Regions from separate parts of the Enterococcus avium genome, predicted to be linked through region 2. Evidence: a T-box and tRNA genes for the amino acid it is inferred to sense, from the RefSeq annotation. Region 2 holds a T-box; the other regions hold tRNA genes.

Region 1 (6,646 bases), 600 kb from region 2:
TGTTCCATCCAGTCCATTTGAGAAGCGCCTTCGTGGGTTTCTCCAATTTTATGAATTTTACCAGTGTAGTATAAAACACGCTCTGTTGTTGTTGTTTTACCAGCGTCAACGTGAGCCATGATACCGATATTACGAGTGTTTTCTAGAGAAAATTCTCTTGCCATTTCTTAGTTTGCTCCTCTCTTAAATTAAATTTAGCGTTGTTTGGTCAGAAATCTGTTGACCTTTGTCAGCAGAAAAAATCTTACCAACGATAATGAGCAAATGCACGGTTGGCTTCCGCCATTTTGTGTGTATCTTCGCGTTTTTTCACAGAAGCACCAGTATTATTAGCAGCATCCATGATTTCTTTTGCTAAGCGTTCTTCCATTGTGTGTTCGCCGCGTAAACGTGCGAAATTCACAACCCAACGCAAGCCTAAAGTAGTACGACGCTCTGGACGCACTTCAACGGGAACTTGATAGTTAGAACCCCCAACACGGCGAGCTTTAACTTCTAATACAGGCATAATGTTTTCCATTGCTTGTTCAAAAACTTCCAATGGATCATTTCCTGTTGATTCTTTAATAGTACTAAAAGCGTTGTATACGATATTTGAAGCAGTACCACGTTTGCCGTCAACCATTACACGGTTGATTAAACGAGTTACTAGCTTAGAGTTATACATAGGATCTGGCAAAACATCACGTTTTGCAATCGTTCCTTTACGAGTCATACGTAACTCCTCCTTCCGAAAATATGTCTTATCTATTCGTTTGATTAAGCTTTAGGTTTCTTAGTACCGTATTTAGAACGGCTTTGTTTACGATCGTTAACACCGGCAGTATCTAGTGCGCCACGAACGATATGGTAACGTACCCCTGGCAAGTCTTTTACACGACCACCACGTAATAGAACAACACTATGTTCTTGTAGGTTATGGCCGATACCTGGAATATAAGCTGTTACTTCGATCAAGTTTGACAAACGAACACGAGCATATTTACGCAATGCTGAGTTGGGTTTCTTAGGTGTCATAGTCCCCACACGTGTACAAACTCCACGTTTTTGTGGTGAGTTCACGTTTGTTTGAGCTTTTTTAAAGCTGTTATATCCTTTGTTCAATGCTGGTGAATTTGATTTTTCCACCTTTGATTTACGAGGTTTACGTACTAATTGATTAATTGTAGGCATTCCTTGTTTCCTCCTTCCTCGATCCGCTTTCTAGTACCACACATCCTGGTGGTTCTTTTTCAGCGATAAAAAATAATGCATCCCTGCATTCTCTATCAAGCGTACTTCGACACAGTCAGCACGTCTCTATCGAGAGACCTGTTCACAAAGCACCTTTGATAGCATACCATGATTGATTTTCACTGTCAACAAACTACTTAAAGTTTTTTTCTTCTTTTTAATATCGTATTTTTTTGTTTTCGAGATGGCTCAAAATAAGAAAAAATTTATTCTTTAAACTATACTCCCTATCACCTGAAGGAAAGCTGTATAAAGCGCATCCACTTTTTTGGTCTTTTTTACTGAAAAGGCTATCTTTTTTCTTTTTTTGCGATTACAATGGACATAACTTAGCAGAAGGTGGGATTTTCAATGAATTTGAAAGAGTTAGTTGGGATCGAGGCAGCAAAGTTTGTCAAAGATGGAATGACCGTTGGATTAGGAACTGGGTCAACAGCTTACTATTTAGTGAAGGAACTTGGGCGTCGAGTAAATGAAGAAGGTTTAAAAATCACTGGTGTCGTGACTTCTTCTAAAACAGAACAACAAGCTAAAGAATTAGGAATTCCGTTAAAAGCAATCGATGATGTAGAATCAGTCGATCTTACTATTGATGGCACGGATGAAATCAGTGATGATTTCCAAGGAATCAAGGGCGGAGGTGCTGCACTGCTTTTCGAAAAAGTAGTAGCAACTTATTCCAAAGACTGCATCTGGATCGTAGACGAAAGTAAAATGGTCAATAAATTGGGAAACTTTCCCTTACCAGTCGAAGTAGTGCCCTTTGGTAGTCACAATGTCTTCCGTTTATTTGAATCAAAGGGGTACAGCCCGACATGGCGGATGACTGACTCCAACGAACTTTTAACAACAGATGGCGGACATTATATCATTGATCTACATCTAGAGGTTATCGAAGATCCTCACGCCTTAGCAGCAGAACTGGATAAGTGCGTCGGGGTAGTTGAGCATGGATTGTTTATTGATATGATCTCACGCGTAATCGTCGGGACACCAGAAGGTCCAAAAACTTTGGAAGTTCCAAAGAAATAATAAAAAATCCTTGTAAAGCTTGTGTTTTGATAAAAAACACACTCAATTTAATGGAAATCACGGCAGAAACATTGTACAATGAATCAGGAATTGAAAATTTCAGAAATTTCAAAAGGAGAGAATGTTATGCCAAAATTAGTTTTTTCTCGTCACGGCTTAAGTGAATGGAACAAGTTGAACCAATTTACAGGCTGGGCAGATGTTGATTTGGCTCCAGAAGGTGTCGAAGAAGCAAAAGAAGGCGGACGTAAAATCAAAGAAGCAGGAATTGAATTTGATGTAGCTTATACATCTGTTTTAACTCGTGCAATTAAAACTTGTAACTATATTCTTGAAGAATCTGATCAACTTTGGGTACCAACTGTAAAATCTTGGCGCTTAAATGAACGTCATTATGGTAAATTACAAGGATTGAACAAAAAAGAAACCGCTGAAAAGTATGGTGACGAACAAGTTCATATCTGGCGCCGTTCATACGACGTATTACCTCCATTAATGGAAGCAACTGACGAAGGTTCAGCAGCTCAAGATCGCCGTTACTCTATGTTAGACCCTCGCGATATCCCTGGTGGCGAAAACTTGAAAGTTACTTTGGAACGCGCGTTACCTTTCTGGCAAGACGAAATCGCTCCTGCTTTGAAAGACGGTAAAACTGTTTTAGTCGCTGCACATGGTAACTCTTTACGTGCATTAGCTAAACACATCGAAGGTATTTCTGACGAAGATATCATGGACTTAGAAATTCCTACAGGTCAACCACTTGTTTATGACTTGAACGACGACTTAACAGTTGCTAAAAAATACTACTTATAAAATTTTCTCCCGACTCAATAGCGAGTCGGGTTTTTTGAGACTTATCGACGTTATCTCTGGCACAAAAAAATTTTTGTGCTAAAATAAATAAGTAATTTCCTTGCGGTCGTGGCGGAATTGGCAGACGCGCTAGCTTCAGGCGCTAGTGGTAGCAATACCGTGGAAGTTCGAGTCTTCTCGGCCGCATAACAAATACGTGAAAAGAGCAAAGCAGGAAGTTTCTGCTTTGCTCTTTTTACTCATGATTCAAAAAACTTGCTACTTTAGTTGCAATCAAATCGATCGCTACGTGATTTTCGCCGCCTTCTGGCACGATTATATCCGCATAACGTTTTGTTGGTTCGATAAACTGATGATACATTGGCTTCACCACTGTCAAATATTGATCAATCACCGATTCCAATGTTCTTCCACGCTCGTTCATGTCACGTTTAATTCGGCGAATAATCCGAATATCATCATCTGTATCTACATAAATTTTGATATCCATTAAATCACGTAAACGTTCATCTTCTAAAATCAGAATTCCTTCTAATATGATGACTTCTTTAGGCTCCTGTACATAAACCTCAGCGCTGCGCGTATGCGCCACATAGTCGTATATTGGCACTTCCACCGATTGATATTTTGTTAAATCCTTTAAATGTTCAATCAATAAATCTGTATCAAACGCAAAAGGATGATCGTAATTTGTCTTTAATCGTTCTTCAAAGCTGATAGCGCTTTGGTCTTTGTAATAAGAATCGTGCTCCAACATCATAATTGAATGATCGGGAAACCGATTGTAAATCGCACGGCTAACACTCGTTTTCCCACTACCTGAACCGCCCGTTACACCAATGATGATCGGTTTGTTTTTCATGCAAGTAAAACCTCTTTCGTTTTTCATTAGTCCTATTATAGCGAAACAACGTCAAATTGCTATATAAAACTTAAAAATCATCTAAAATCTGATAGAGGTCCGTCAATTTTTTTATCTGAAACGTTGGTCTAATTTCTTTCGTTTCATTTTCATGGGGATTCATCCAAATCGTGTCGATCCCAGCAACCTGCCCACCTTTAATATCTGAAGTTAAAGAATCACCGATAATCACGGTTTTTTCTTTGTCGAATCGAGGAATTTCCGCAAAAACGATGTCGAAAAATTCTTTCATTGGTTTATGAACACCCATTTCTTCAGAGATAAAGAATTTTTCGAAATAAGGTGCAAGTCCTGATTTTTCTAGACGCTGATGCTGAGTTACAGACACACCATTTGTTACTACATAAAGATCTTTTTTCTGACTCAGACTTTCTACAACTTCTAGGCTGTTTGAAATCAACTGATGTCCTTGATTCAAATAGTAGCGATAACGCGCCTCTGTTTTTGGCCCATCAACTTCTCGTTCATATTGTTCAAAAAATAGGCGGAAACGATTGTCTAGTAATTCTTGGCGTGATAGCAGTCCTGCTTCATGATCGCGCCAAAAGCCTTGGTTCATTTTTTTGTAATTGTTCTTCACAGATAAAGAAGGCTCCACTCCCATATCTTGAAACAATTGACTTAATGCTTGTTCTTCTGCTGCTTTAAAATCCAGCAACGTATCGTCGATATCAAATAAAATTGTCTCGTATCCCATCTTCAAACCTTCTATCTAAAATATGATTTTAATTGTTTAAGCTCTGCCAATGTTAACGAACGGTAATTACCTACTGCTAAATTTGCTGGCAAAACTATTGGTCCCATCGCAATACGAGTCAAGCTCGTAACTTTTTTCCCACAAGCCAAAAACATTTTTTTGACTTGATGAAATTTTCCTTCTTTGATCGTAAGTAAAACTTCCGACTGGTCTGGATCAGATTGTAAAATCGCTAAACGCGCTGGCTGACAACGAATTCCTCCGCGAAAAACAATCCCTTTTTCAAAAGCTAACACGTCCTCAAATGTCACTGTATCGTTGATTGTGGCACGATATGTCTTTGCAACTTTAGCATACGGCTGTAAGAGATCGTAACCTAGTTGACCATTGTCAGTCAATAACAACAACCCGGTCGTATCACGATCCAAGCGACCTACTGGATATAAATCTGCTGGACGCTCTCCTTCTTTCACCAGTTCTATAGCTGTTTGAAATTTATTATCCCTTTTCGCTGTTACAACGCCGGCTGGTTTATTTAATAAGTAATACACGTGATCCGTTTGCAACTTCTGCCCATCTACTTGAATCTCATGGAGTTGACTATCGACGTTGCGCCACTGGTTCAGCTCAACTTCACCATCGATTAAAACCTTTTTCATTAGAAATAAACGTTTCATTTCTTTTCGTGTTGTTTTTAAGTTCTGCTCAATCACTTTGTCTAATCGCATGGTAAAACTCCTTCAATATTGTTGGACTCATTATACCGAATTTCAAAAAGAGACAAAACCCTCACACTCTTTCTTGATGTTTTTATTCACTTTCAAAAACAAAAGTATTGCTATCAAGAAAACAACTCTCAAAAACTAATGACACATTTGAACATTTAGCTCCGTTAACATAGTATTTACCAACTACGAAAAATTCCTTACTTAAATCGTCAACAGACATTATACTTGCATTTTGATTAGATAAGTCCTAGAATTTAATTATACGAGTCAGAGATTCGTATGATTAAGTGAATCAAAGGTTTCTCATACACAGCGTTATGACCTGGTAGAGAAAGTTGAACGTAGACTTTTTTTGGACAGTTGTGTAGACGACTGTCTTTTTGCGTTTTTTCGCAAAGCCATTGTGCTGAGAATAACCCGTCACTTAAATAAAATCTGTCTGAACAACCACAGACAGTCACATTTTAAGGAGGAATTTGGTTATGGCAGTATCATTGAAAGTAGAAGAAAGAGCAACTCGTCCCCGTTCCATTCGCAACAAATTACGTCACGAAGGAAAAGTTCCTGCAGTCGTTAATGGGTACAAGATAGAAAGTACACCTATCTCAATTGATGAACGTGAATTTTCAAAATTGTTACGTGAAAATGGTGCGAATACTGTTTTCGCCATTGAAATTGGCGGTAAAAAGGTGAACACACTATTACGCGACTCACAAGTTGATACCTTTACTCGTCGTTTAACGCATATTGAATTATTATCTGTAAACTTGTCAGAAGAAACTGAAGCTGAAACAGAAATCAACTTAGTTGGTGAATCTGTTGGCGTGAAAGCTGGCGGTGTATTAACTCAAACGCTTTACACAGCCACTGTTTCTGCAACACCAGAAAAATTACCAGAAGGCATTGATGTAGACATCTCTGGATTAGAAATCGGCCAATCAATTTCTGTAGGTGATCTACCTAAGAATGATGATTACACAATCGTAACTGATGCAGAAGAACAAATCGTTGCTGTTCAAGAAGCGCAAGAACTACCTGAAGAAGATGAAGCTGCTGAAGGCGCTGAACCAGAAGTTATTGGTGAGTCAACAGAAGAATAAAAATTTAATGCGATGGCCCGCTTTTCTAGCCGGTCATCTTTTTTTAAACTACAAAAGTCTGGTTCCTTCCTTTAAAAATTTAGAATTTTTTACTTTTTCTTATAGACTAAGCGTAATAAGT
Region 2 (6,646 bases):
TTAGAATGGCTGACATGGCTTGTTTGGTCGTTTCGGGCAAGGTGACGATCTGTTTATCGCTTTTTGGTAGGTAGCCGAGGTTAAAAATTGCGGCTTTAATTGGTTGGTCAGCTGAGATTTTTTCTTCAATCGTTTCATGTCCAGCAAGATATAGCGTTGTGCGCTCGCTATAGTCAGAAATTTTGTCACGAGTATTTTGTAACGCTTGCTCTTGGATATCGAAGGCGTAAACTTGACCGGTTGTACCGACGAGTTCTGCTAGAAATAACGTGTCATTGCCATTGCCCATCGTAGCGTCAATGACGTGATCACCTTCGTTTACTATTTCCTTCAGCAATTGATGACTATACCGCAGAGCTGTTAGCAGCATGAGTAAACGCCCCTTGTATATTAGAGTTAGGGTTTTAACCTTCCGGTTTTGATTGGATAACCCTATGAACCATCGTTATTTTAATTTGGTATTAACTCATTTCTTTTGAGATAATATATTTATTGGATTGAGAGGCTAAGCCGTTCCCCCCTTGGGTCATTGAACCCGCACTCGAGAGACTGGCTCCTCTCTCTGATAAGTGGATTGCGTATGAGTTAGATGTTGAAAGTCCTTACTTTACTCCGTATCTCGTACAAGGTAGTGACGCTTTTCAGTTGAGTGGATTTCAATCCAAAATTCTTTTTTTGAAAGGTCAGATATACATGTACTTTTTAGGCATTGATATCGGTAAACGCACTCACGTTGCTTCTATCATGAACGAGGAAGGAAAGGTATTACTAAAAGGTTTTTCATTTCCTAACACCACTGAAGGAGCAGAGTCATTAATTGAGCGAATGGTCGACTATTCCGGAGCACCCAGTGACTTTGTTATAGGGATGGAAGCCACGGGGCACTATTGGCTGTCCATCTTTTCATACCTTCACGAATCAGATTATTTGATTCACGTTGTGAATCCCCTTCAAACAGACGGATGGCGTAAAGGTACAGAAATACGGAAACGAAAAAACGATATTATTGATTCTGTTTTGATTGCTGACTTAATGCGCTATGGCTCATTTGTCGAAACGGTCTTATCCGATGAAAATGTTTTTTCTTTGAAACAACTTTCTCGTTACCGAACTTATTTAGTAGGTACAGCGAGCGACTTCAAAAGAAAAATTATAGCCGTATTGGATCAAGTCTTTCCAGAATACGCGACGATTTTTACCAAGCAGGGCGTTTTCGGAAAAGCTTCTAAAGAGTTATTGCTGGCGTTTAGTGCCCCGATCGACTTAGAAAACATTTCCTCAGAAACTTTGGCCCAATACTTAGCTGAGTTAAGCAGGAACCGAATCAAGGCAGAAAAAGCGGACCAATTGAAGCAAGCAGCTTCTAACTCCTTTGGAGTAAAATTTGCTCAAGAAGCGTTCACCTTCCAACTACGTTCAATGATTGAACAATTAAAATTCATTGAAAGCCAAATAAAGGAAACGGAAAGAGAAATCAAGCACATAATGGACACTTTAAATTCTGTTATTCTCACAATTCCTGGAATTGGTCCTATAAACGGTGCGACTATTCTTGGTGAGATCGGAGATATTCAAAAATTTTCTAACCCGAAAAAACTCGTTGCTTACGCTGGGATAGACGCTTCCGTGACACAATCAGGGCAATATGAGGCAACGCATAATGTTATGAGTAAACGAGGGTCTCCATATTTGCGAAAAGCCTTGTTTTCGGCGGCTTTAGTAGCTTCTCAATGTGATCCTGTTTTTAGTGCGTTTTACCAGAAAAAAGTTTCCGAAGGAAAACATCATCTAACTGCCTTAGGTGCGGTTTCTCGTAAGCTTTGTTACGTGATTCATGCTATTTTGACTAAAAACGAGCCTTATATAATTGTTTCTGATTAGCTATTGAACATTCAAAAAAACTAATGGTAAGAAGCTTATTTGTTGTACCCTTTTTTCGGAATTATCTGTTATAAAATATTTTTTGATTTGGCTAATTTTTACTTGACTCTATATAGTTAGTCTCTCAAAGCAAATTTTCCTTGATAGGAATCACGACGAATCAATTCTTGATCGATCGCGTTTAAGACTTCCCATTTTTTTAAACTCCACATGGGACCAATTAATGAATCCCACGGAGCATCACCGGTCAAACGATGAATAATAATTTCTTGAGGAATCAGCTCTAATTGATCGCAAATGACAGAAACATAATCGTCTTTGCTCATCAGTTGTAAATGACCTTCTGCGTAATCCCGCAGCATTTTGGTATTACGCATCAAATGCAGAAGATGTAGTTTGATTCCTTGAATATCGGAATCTAAAATCGTTCGGCGAACATTTTCCCGCATCATCTCTAATGACTCATCGGGCAGACCATTGATTAAGTGAGTGCAAACATTGATATTATGTTTACGTAGACGCGCGACTGCATCCACATAAGTTGGATAGTCGTGAGCCCGATTAATCTTATCACTAGTACTTTCATAGGTTGTTTGCAGGCCCAATTCAACCCAAAGATATAAACGTTGATTCAATTCAGCTAAATAGTCCACCACGTCTGGCGGCAAACAGTCGGGACGAGTACCAACAGATAACCCAACGACACCAGGAAGATTGACAACCTGCTCAAAGCGTTCGCGGATTACTTCTACAGGGGCGTGGGTATTTGTAAAATTTTGAAAGTAAACGATGTATTGATCGACATGGGGCCATTTTTGATGCATCATGTCGATTTCTTTATAAAACTGTTGAGGCAGCGGATCGCTTGGTGCAACAATCATATCACCAGAACCAGAAACGCTGCAAAATGTACAGCCGCCATGTGCAACCGTACCATCACGGTTGGGACAATCAAAACCGCCATCAACGGGGACTTTAAAGATTTTTCCGCCAAATTGCTGGCGTAAGGCGTAATTCCAAGAATGGTAACGTTTGGTTGGATCGTCAGTATATTGAAAAGTCATTTAATTTCTCCTAATCGTTTTTAGATCATAGATTAATTTTTTCTGTTTGTAATAAGGATACGTGAATAGTAGCCAACTGCTACCAAAAAGCATTCCAGCGAGGACGTCGCTTGGATAATGAACACCAAGATAGATACGGCTGATTATAATACTTAGAATCAATAAACCAACGACGATCTGAGCAGTCAAACGTGGTGTTTTTTCTTTGAAGAATAGAGCCATAACAAAAATCAATGTACCATATAATAAGGTACTAGCTGTTGCGTGACCACTAGGAAAACTAAAGCTGTGCTCTGTCACCATGTGGGGCAAGATCGTTGGGCGCGCTCGATGAAAGAAAAGTTTCAGCAGATGATTGCCGATACCACTAATCAATGCCATAGTAATGGCTAACCAAAGGGCCGTAATCTTTTGTTTATTGAAATAGAATAAACCAACAAATACCAATGTTAAGATGACAACGGTAATTGGATTAGCAAATTTTGTCACCCATAAAAAATAGCCGTTCATCTGCGGATACAGCTGATGGACCGCATGGATGATACTCCGATCAAAACCATTTAATGTTTCTGGATAAAAACGGACGATGTAACACAGTGCCGCAAAAAACAGCAGGGTAAAACTGCCGATTAATTGATAGATTGATTTATTTTTCATTGTTTTCTCTGATTCATCCTTTCTAAACAGAAGTATTATATCATGTTTTGACTAAGGGACAATTTATTCAACGATTTCTTAAAGGGAATTCAATTGAATATTGTTTTGGAATCTGCTAAGATGAAACTACTTTGAATATTGTTGCTTGGAAGAGGAGTAGTAGAAACGAACGCATTTCAGAGAGCGCACGGTGCTGAGAGTGTGTATGCGAGACATTCGAACTTACCTTGGAGCATGATCGAATGATCCGGTTAAAGACCGTTATTTCTTTTGAGGTCTGTCGTTTGACAGATAAAAATAGGTGGTACCACGTTGATAACGTCCTATGAGAGTTTTGAGAACTTTCATGGGATTTTTTTGTAGTTAAAAATGATGAAATCAATTTAGGAGGAACAACATGAGTTACGATCACAAAGCGATTGAAAAAAAATGGCAAAAATATTGGGCAAAGCATAATGTCTTTAATACCACAGATGATCCTGAAAAACCAAAATTTTACGCGTTGGATATGTTTCCTTACCCATCTGGACAAGGACTACATGTAGGACACCCAGAGGGCTATACAGCGACGGATGTCATTTCACGGATGAAACGGGCGCAAGGTTATAATGTACTGCATCCGATGGGCTGGGATGCCTTTGGTCTGCCGGCTGAACAATACGCGTTAGATACTGGTAATGATCCTGCGGAATTTACCAAGAAAAATATTGAAACCTTTAAACGTCAAATCAATGCATTGGGGTTCAGTTATGACTGGAATCGAGAATTAAATACTACAGATCCTGATTACTATAAATGGACACAATGGATTTTTGAACAGATGTATGAAAAAGGTTTGGCTTATGAAGCGGAAGTTCCTGTCAACTGGGTACCTGAACTAGGTACAGTTATTTCCAATGAAGAAGTTATTGATGGGAAAAGTGAACGTGGCGGCTATGATGTCATCCGTAAACCAATGCGTCAATGGATGCTGAAAATCACCGCCTATGCGGATCGCTTGCTGGATGATTTGGAAGATCTTGATTGGCCAGAAAGTATCAAAGAGATGCAGCGTAACTGGATCGGTCGTTCAATTGGTGCAAATGTACGTTTTAAAATTGAAAATAGTGAGGAAACATTTACCGTCTTTACTACACGCCCTGACACGTTATTCGGAGCAACCTATGCAGTGTTGGCACCAGAATTAGAATTGGTTCAAAAAATTACGACATCTGAACAAAAAACAGCAGTGGATGCTTATATTGAAGAAGCTTCCAAAAAGTCAGATCTAAAACGAACAGACTTAGCAAAAGAAAAAACGGGCGTCTTCACTGGTGCCTACGCTATTAATCCAGTAAACGGTGAAAAAATGCCAATCTGGATTGGGGATTATGTATTAGCTTCTTACGGAACGGGTGCGATTATGGCAGTTCCGGCTCATGACGAACGAGATTATGAATTTGCGAAAACATTTGGTTTGCCGATCATTCCTGTACTTGAAGGCGGAGATGTAGATAAAGAAGCCTTCACTGGAGATGGTCCGCATATCAATTCAGAATTCTTGGATGGACTAAATAAACAAGACGCCATCGATAAAATGCTAGCTTGGCTTGAAGAACATGAATGCGGGAAAAAAGAAATTAGCTACCGCTTGCGTGACTGGTTGTTCTCACGTCAACGCTATTGGGGTGAACCTATTCCTGTTATCCATTGGGAAGACGGTACAACTGGTTTAGTTCCTGATTACGAATTGCCGTTGGAATTGCCGAAAACAACAGATATCAAACCAAGTGGAACAGGCGAATCACCGCTAGCAAATATTGAAGAGTGGGTCAATGTCGTTGATCCCATCACTGGTAAAAAAGGCCGTCGTGAAACCAATACGATGCCACAGTGGGCAGGAAGCTCTTGGTATTACTTGCGCTTTATTGATCCGCATAATAAAGAAGCTTTGGCAGACTATGACAAACTAAAACGTTGGATGCCTGTCGATCTTTATATTGGTGGCGCTGAGCATGCCGTATTGCATTTGTTGTATGTTCGTTTTTGGCATAAATTCTTATACGATATCGGCGTTGTGCCAACGAATGAACCATTCCAAAAATTATACAATCAAGGCATGATCTTAGGTCAAAGCTTCCGTGACAGCCGCGGTGCTCTAGTACCAACGAACATGGTTGAAAAACGTGATGGAAAATGGTTCAGTATTGAAACAGGCGAAGAATTAGAAGAAGCCCCTGCGAAAATGAGTAAATCATTGAAAAATGTTGTCAATCCAGATGATGTCGTAGATAAATATGGTGCTGATACATTACGTATGTATGAAATGTTCATGGGACCATTGGATGCTCAGATTCCTTGGAGTGAAAACGGTCTTGAAGGTTCACGTAAATTCTTGGATCGCGTGTGGCGTTTGATTGTGGATGAAGAAGGCAAGATGCGTGATCATATCACCACCTTCAACGATGGCTCATTGACAAAGGTTTACAATCAAACTGTTAAAAAAGTGACAGAAGACATGGAGAACTTGCATTTAAACACCGCAATTTCTCAATTGATGGTCTTCGTAAATGATGCCTATAAAGCAAAAGCATTAACATATGAATATGTCGAAGGCTTTGTACAATTACTAGCTCCGATTGCACCGCATATTGCTGAAGAGCTGTGGGCGATCTTAGGACATGAAGGCGGTATTTCTCACGTAGCTTGGCCAACCTATGATGAAGAAGCCTTGGTTGAAAATGAGATCGAAGTCATTCTACAGGTTAACGGCAAGGTTCGTTCTAAAGTAATGGTAGCTGTTGATATGGCTAAAGATGAATTAGAAAAAATGGCGATGGAAGATGAACATATCCAACGCAATATCGAAGGAAAAACGGTTCGTAAAGTGATTGTCGTACCGAACAAATTAGTCAATATTGTAGCAAATTAATTTTGATGCTCCGCATGTTAATGCGGAGCATTTTTAGGTGCGGACAAAATAACGAGCGAATACTTGAAGTATGCTAGGATAAGAAAAAAAGGAATGAGGTGCATTTATGAACTCAATCGCTAAACTATTAGAT
Region 3 (6,646 bases), 1.7 Mb from region 2:
ATGGTCCTTCAAAGTAAATTCCTTGAATTTTCGCGCCGTCAACCTCTTTGTACATTTTTCCAATTGTTTCGGCAACATCCTTCAAACGTTCTTTCGAAGAAGTCAGCGTTGTTGGTAAGAAACTTGTTACACCACAAGATAATAAAGCTTCAGACATAACCTTGATACCATCAGCGTCGTTGTCCATCACGTCATGATTTTTATATCCGTGAATATGTGTGTCCACTAAACCAGGAGCAATCCATTTTCCACTTTGGTCAATGATTTCTGCTTCTTCTGGTTTTTCCTTCGTATATGCTCCAAAAATGCCATCAGTGACATCTAAATAACCTGCACCTTTTACACCAGAGTTTAAAAAGAATTTGTCAGCATAAATAAATGTTTTCATTGTGAGCTCTCCCTTTTTTTCTTAGTACCTTAAAGTTACTCCTGAATCCATTATAAGTCAAGAATGGTGTAGACCATTTACAAATCTTTTATTTTCTCTAATGCACGCAGCATTTTCCGATAATTAATCACCAAGTGAATCTCATCGCGCGCTTCCAGCATAAGAACTTTTAGCTCCAAAAGTTCCTTCAACTTGTAATAGCTACATTGCTGTCGGTTCCATTTTATCCCCATATCTACAACCTTTTCTGCCAAATCCAGACGATCATGTTTTACTAAAAACGTTCCATAATTTACAAAAAGATTGCTCAATTCACTACGCTCTGAATAATCTGCCATCATCGTTTTAAATAATTCAAAACTTTGATTGTAATAAGTATGTGCTTCATTTATCCTTTCTAAAACCGAGCTCATTTTCCCAGCAAAACTTAATAGCAGTATTCGACTGTCAAAATAGCCGTCATATTTTTTTGAAACACAAATCGATAGTCCCTGTGTAACTAGTTCCAGAGCAGCCTCCGCATCCTTATCAATAAAATAAGCACAAACTGCCTTGAAAAAACAAGCTAATTGACGATCTTTATCTAAATGAGTGATCTGACGTTCATCCAAATAATCCAACGTTGCACGTATCTCTAAGTATTTTCCAATTCGCAAATACATGAACATCTTATTGAAATATTTTCGCAGGAATAATTCTTCCGGTAGAAAATCAAGCATCAGTTGGTCGATCGTAATTCCTAGTCGATGACAAAGCTGTTGGATCACAAAAATATTTGGAATCTCTTCATTGTTTTCGATTCGACTTAAGACACTTTGGGAACAAATCCCTTGAGAAAGGTCTTTTTGTGTCATGCCATGCTCTTTTCTAAACTCTTTTAAGACTTGACCAATCGCTTCCATTACCGCTTCCTCCAAAATATGCAAATTCACATTTTTAATAATTTAATTTTATCCGATGACGATTTGACAAGCAACTCCTGTGTTCTAAATTAGCAAAAGAATTGAATGAAGTTGAACAGGATACAAAGAAATAATTATAACATAGCGTTTTAAATGCAAAAAAAGAATGCACCACTGTCTGGTACATCCTTCATGCGGCGAATGGGACTCGAACCCACACGAGATCGCTCTCACATGATCCTTAGTCATGCTTGTCTGCCAATTCCAACACCGCCGCGCAGAACCTTTTTCATGATACCGAGCTGACATCAAAAAGTCAATAGCTTAAACAATCGTTGTATCATAAACGTAGGTAATATTTCCCTTAAGCCCAGCAATTCCGCGAAAGAATTTTTTATCTTCTTGCTTGATCCAAGCTTCGCGGAATAAAAAGAAATCATCCCGAGACACTTCGATTTGATCGATTTCTCCTGCTCTTAACTGACGAATTTTTTCTTCAAATGGATTCATATGCTCTCTCCTCATTGTTGTTACTTCGTACAAATTATTTCTACTATTCAACTAAAAAGTTGAATGACTAAAAACAACAGAAGAATGCCCTAAGGCACCTCCTGTCTAATCGTGAAAATATTTGCTATTTTCGATCTGTGAATTGTCTTCTTGCATAATTCCTCTTAATGAACGATCCAAACGTTGACGCGAATTTTTTCTTTCCATCACCGGCTGCTTTTCTTCGTTTTCAGAAGCAAATAAAATGTAGGATTGAGGTGTTTTTTCCATTCGACTCATCAATTCTCTCGGTGATACCACATCCGCTGGCGTATCTGGAATCAAAGAAGAAGGAACATATTTCGGTGCAAATGGAGTGGCACTACGGCCGTTTCGTGCACTACGAGTATTAAAGTTAGTCTTTGCAGTTTCCTTCGGTTTCCGTTCTTCAAACAAATTCACTTTTTTTGATTCTTTATGATCATGGTATTTAGGTAGATTTGCTTTATGATGATCTAATTCTCTTCGTGGCTCATCGTCTAAACTGACCCGTCTATTCCGTTTGGCTTTCGGCAATTGACGTTCAAAAATATCTTTAGCCTCAAGACGATAGCTCGTAATCAAGTCGTCTTGTCCATCAAATAAAACACGCTGGTTCGTTTGTACTATTTTAACTCCTGCATCATCATCAAAGGCAGGAAAGCGGCACTTTTTTCTGGTGTACGTTTGCATAAAATCATCCTCATTGTTCTGATATAGCAATAGTTTAGCATAAAAGAAGCAAAAATGCTTTTTAATTTCCTAAGAAACAGAAAATCCGACGCAAGCAGCCGGTTATTCTGAATCATACATAAACAGACTGCCTTTTGGTGCCAAAATTTCGCCTTCTAAAATTCGGTCTAAAACAGCGTATTCCCCGCGATACGCACGCGGACTAGATAGCTCTCCGACGTTCAAGCTTTGCTCCTGATCGGATAAATTGATGGCATAGATTACATAATCGTTCCCCGAATAGCGAATAATCCCAAAAATTTTCTGCGTCTTTGAATAAAACGGGAAAAACTGACCATTCTTCAAAACGTCGTATTTCTTACGCCGCTCTATCCATTTCTGACAATTTTTAAATAGTCTAGGATTAATCGATTTCCACGGAAAGAACTTACGATTATCTGGATCTTTTCCACCTGTTAATCCAGCCTCATCCCCATAATATACACAAGGAATTCCCGGCATCATAAACATTAGTCCCCAAGCCTGATCCAGCGCTTCAACAGAACCATCTAGCATCGTTAAAATGCGTTCCGTATCATGCGTTCCAATATTGTTCAATTGGTTATAATAAAAGTCGGCTGGATAATTTTCCTGATAGCGAATCATTTCCTCGCAGATATCCTGCAACGAGCGTGATTGCTTCAGGATATCTAAAATCTGCTGGCGTAACGGGTAATTCATTACTCCCTGCAAATGATCCCCAAAAACATATTTACGGCGAGTATCATAAGCAATCTTGTTCGAAGCGTCTTCCCAGACTTCTCCTATCAGGATTTTTTCTTGATAGGACAGTAGATTTTTACGAATGCCGGCGATAAAATCATCAGTCAGCTCATCCGCAACATCTAACCGCCAACCATCAACCCCCATCGAAGTCCATTTCGATAGCACACTGTCTAGATCGCCATAAATGAATTCTTGAAAGCTTGGATTTTCTTTTCTAACTTCCGGCAGATCTGCCACACCCCACCAAGACTTATAATCATTAGGATAATGATTAAACGTGAACCAATCACAATATGGACTTTGTGGATCACGAGCTGCCCCCGTATTTTCGCCATAAAATCCAGAAATATTGAAATAGCGGCTATTTTTTCCTACATGTGAGAAGACACCATCTAACACAACGGCAATTCCTGCTGTATGCAAAGCCGCGATCAAGCTGCGAAACTCCTCTTCTGTCCCTAAAATGCTATCAACTTTAAAATAATCATTGGTATCATAGCGATGATTGGAACTGGCTTCGAAAATCGGATTCAAATAAAGCGCAGTAATCCCTAGCTCCTGCAAATAAGGAATTTTATCTTGGATTCCTTTAAAGTTTCCGCCAAAAAAGTCCCAGCGAACAATTTCGTTTTCCTTGTTCTTAATATAAAAAGGTTCGTCCTCTTCCGTCGCGTAAATGAAAGAATTCTTTTTCGGCTGATTGATAACGCGATTCGGATTCCCGTTAGCAAAACGATCCGGAAAAATTTGGTAAAACACTGCATTTCGATACCATTTCGGTGCGATTTCTGGCTTTTGATAGCAAGTCAGCTGATAAGGGATAACCTCTCGTTCCGAACCATAAATTCGCCCTTCACCACCTTGTCCTTTGAAGCCATAATACTGAATGGTTTCATGCCCTTCCGCTTCATGAACGATTTTAAAATAGTAAAAGTACAGTCCCCAGCCCTGATCCATAAGCGTCTGAAAATGAAACCGATCTTCTGTAGCGGGCTCCATCGTAAAGATTTTCTGTCCAACAGAACTTCCCTCTTTACGAACGACTAGAAAGACCTTGGTATTCTGCTGTTCTGGGACAGATAGCCAAACATTGACCATCGCCCCTTCTTGAACAGCACCAAATGGTTGTTTATAACGTTCTAACCAGGGATTAAAGTAGATATGAGTCATGTTGTGTTACACCTCGATCGTCTTCATGAGCGAAGACAGGTTCTATTTGCCAAATATCATCTGCGTACCGCTGAACCGTGTTGTCTGAAGAAAAGCGTCCAGCATTCGCGATATTGCGCAGGCTGATTTGGCGCCAACGTCTTTTGTCCTTATAGGCTTGATCAACTGATTGCTGTGCCAGACAATAGTCTGCAAAATCACGCAAGACAAAAAATTCATCGTTATATTTGATTAATGAGTCAAAAATTTCCTGACCTTCTGAAATAATATTAGGAATCGTACCATCAATCAATGCTTTTACTACTTTGTGGACAACCGCATCATCCTTGTAAATATCGGCTGAAGAATAGTTTCTATTTTCATAATATTGATACACTTCAGATTCCGTCAATCCGAAGATTGCAATATTATCATCGCCCACAGCATCACGAATTTCCACGTTTGCGCCATCCAGAGTTGCAATTGTCACTGCACCGTTTAACATCAATTTCATATTGGAAGTACCTGATGCTTCTTTAGAAGCTAATGAAATTTGCTCACTGACATCAGCAGCAGGAATAATTCGTTCGGCTAAACTCACATTATAATTTTCCAAAAAGACGATCTTCAATTTGTCGTTGATGGATGTGTCATGGTTAATCAAGCTTGCCGTTTCATTGATCACTTTAATGACCGATTTGGCATAGTGATAGCTTGGTGCTGCTTTCGCTCCAAAAATAAACACTCGCGGTTCGATAGGAAGCTCCGGATTCTCTTTTAAATCCAAATAGAGCTTAATAATATGCAGGAGATTTAACAATTGTCGCTTATAGGCATGCAATCGTTTAATCTGTACATCAAAAATCGCCTGCGGGTTCACTTCAACTCCACAATGTTTTTGAATATAGGCAGCCAGACGTTTCTTATTTTCCAACTTTGCTTCTGCTAAAGCATTAAGAACCTGGTCATCCTCCTCGTAATTCAATAATAGACGTAGGTCTCTCGGTTGTTTGCGCCAAGAAACTCCTATGTATTCGTCCAACACCTTGCTCATCGTAGGATTGGCTAGTTGGGTCCAACGACGCATCGCAATCCCATTTGTCTTGTTATTAAATCGGGCAGGGTAAAGCAAGAAAAAGTCATGCAAGACGACTGCCTTTAACAAATCGGAATGAAGTTTGGCCACACCATTAATCGAATGGGAACCAATAATCGCCAAATGTGCCATATGCACTTGATCGCCTTGAATAATTCTTGTTCGTTGAATCAAATCAAAATCGTGGACCCCAGTCATTTCCTCAACAAAGCGGCGATCAATTTCTTCAATGATTTGATAAATTCTTGGACAAACGCTTTTCATCATATTGATCGACCATTTTTCTAGGGCCTCCGCCATGATAGTGTGATTTGTATAACTCATTACTTCTTGAGTCACATTCCATGCTCGTTCCCAGCCCATTTTTTCTTCATCAATTAACAGTCGCATAAATTCAGCTACGCACATCGCTGGGTGAGTATCGTTTATGTGGATTGCAATATATTGATTGATTTCCTCCATCGGCTTCTTTAATTGTTTATAATACCGCAAAATACTTTGCACTCCGGCTGAAACAAAAAAATACTCCTGAGATAATCTTAGCCTTCTTCCAGCCTCGTTAGAATCATCTGGATATAGCACGGAAGTTAAGTCCTCAACCGCCCGTCGATCACCAATACTGCGATAACGCTCCTCTTCCTCAGGTGGAATTTCTACCGACCATAAGCGCATCGTGTTTACTATGCCATTTTGATACCCAACCATTCCAGTATCATAAGGAACCGCACGTACCACCATGCCCCCTGAATAGTTTGGAATCAGATTGCCAGCGTCATCATGACTCATGTAAACATCTCCGCCGATGCGAACATCTACCGCTTTGCTCTCTTTACGGACTTCCCAAAGATTTCCCTTTTGTAGCCATTCGTCCGGCAATTCAACCTGATAATTGTCCACAAAACGCTGTTTGAAAAGACCGTACTCGTAACGAATCCCGTTTCCGTTACCAGGCAAGCCCATTGAGGCGATTGAATCCATAAAACAAGAGGCCAGACGTCCTAAACCGCCATTCCCCAACGCCATATCTGGTTCGACTTCTGCTAAATCCTCTAAGTCGATTCCCAATTCTGCTAAAGCTTCTGTAACCATCTCCAACCAGCCCATGTTCAAAAGATTGCTCTTTAA

What was found. A T-box is a leader RNA that pairs with one kind of tRNA and senses whether it is charged. The one in region 2 lies ahead of leuS (leucine--tRNA ligase), so its partner is inferred to be a tRNA-Leu.
Region 1: it encodes a tRNA-Leu, which carries the amino acid that the T-box ahead of leuS (leucine--tRNA ligase) is inferred to sense. The anticodon was not compared.
Region 3: it encodes a tRNA-Leu, which carries the amino acid that the T-box ahead of leuS (leucine--tRNA ligase) is inferred to sense. The anticodon was not compared.

Annotation. Positions count from the first base shown of each region.
Region 1 is NZ_NBSL01000002.1:2,434,659-2,441,304, forward strand. It holds gene fusA (elongation factor G) at 1-164, opposite strand, end outside; gene rpsG (30S ribosomal protein S7) at 245-715, opposite strand; gene rpsL (30S ribosomal protein S12) at 760-1,173, opposite strand; gene rpiA (ribose-5-phosphate isomerase RpiA) at 1,585-2,265, shown strand; gene AUF14_RS12245 (2,3-diphosphoglycerate-dependent phosphoglycerate mutase) at 2,392-3,078, shown strand; tRNA gene AUF14_RS12250 (tRNA-Leu) at 3,181-3,264, shown strand; gene udk (uridine kinase) at 3,314-3,940, opposite strand; gene AUF14_RS12260 (YjjG family noncanonical pyrimidine nucleotidase) at 4,011-4,697, opposite strand; gene AUF14_RS12265 (16S rRNA pseudouridine(516) synthase) at 4,709-5,425, opposite strand; gene AUF14_RS12270 (50S ribosomal protein L25/general stress protein Ctc) at 5,908-6,525, shown strand.
Region 2 is NZ_NBSL01000002.1:3,034,375-3,041,020, forward strand. It holds gene AUF14_RS15265 (tRNA (mnm(5)s(2)U34)-methyltransferase) at 1-370, opposite strand, end outside; gene AUF14_RS15270 (IS110 family RNA-guided transposase) at 694-1,881, shown strand; gene AUF14_RS15275 (TIGR01212 family radical SAM protein) at 1,998-2,945, opposite strand; gene AUF14_RS15280 (phosphatase PAP2 family protein) at 2,946-3,602, opposite strand; T-box leader at 3,740-3,931, shown strand; gene leuS (leucine--tRNA ligase) at 4,000-6,513, shown strand; gene AUF14_RS15290 (NAD(P)H-dependent flavin oxidoreductase) at 6,620-6,646, shown strand, end outside.
Region 3 is NZ_NBSL01000002.1:1,361,003-1,367,648, forward strand. It holds gene nagA (N-acetylglucosamine-6-phosphate deacetylase) at 1-388, opposite strand, end outside; gene AUF14_RS07010 (helix-turn-helix domain-containing protein) at 466-1,290, opposite strand; tRNA gene AUF14_RS07015 (tRNA-Leu) at 1,484-1,567, opposite strand; gene AUF14_RS07020 (hypothetical protein) at 1,615-1,800, opposite strand; gene AUF14_RS07025 (hypothetical protein) at 1,906-2,511, opposite strand; gene AUF14_RS07030 (glycoside hydrolase family 13 protein) at 2,614-4,446, opposite strand; gene AUF14_RS07035 (glycogen/starch/alpha-glucan phosphorylase) at 4,427-6,646, opposite strand, start outside.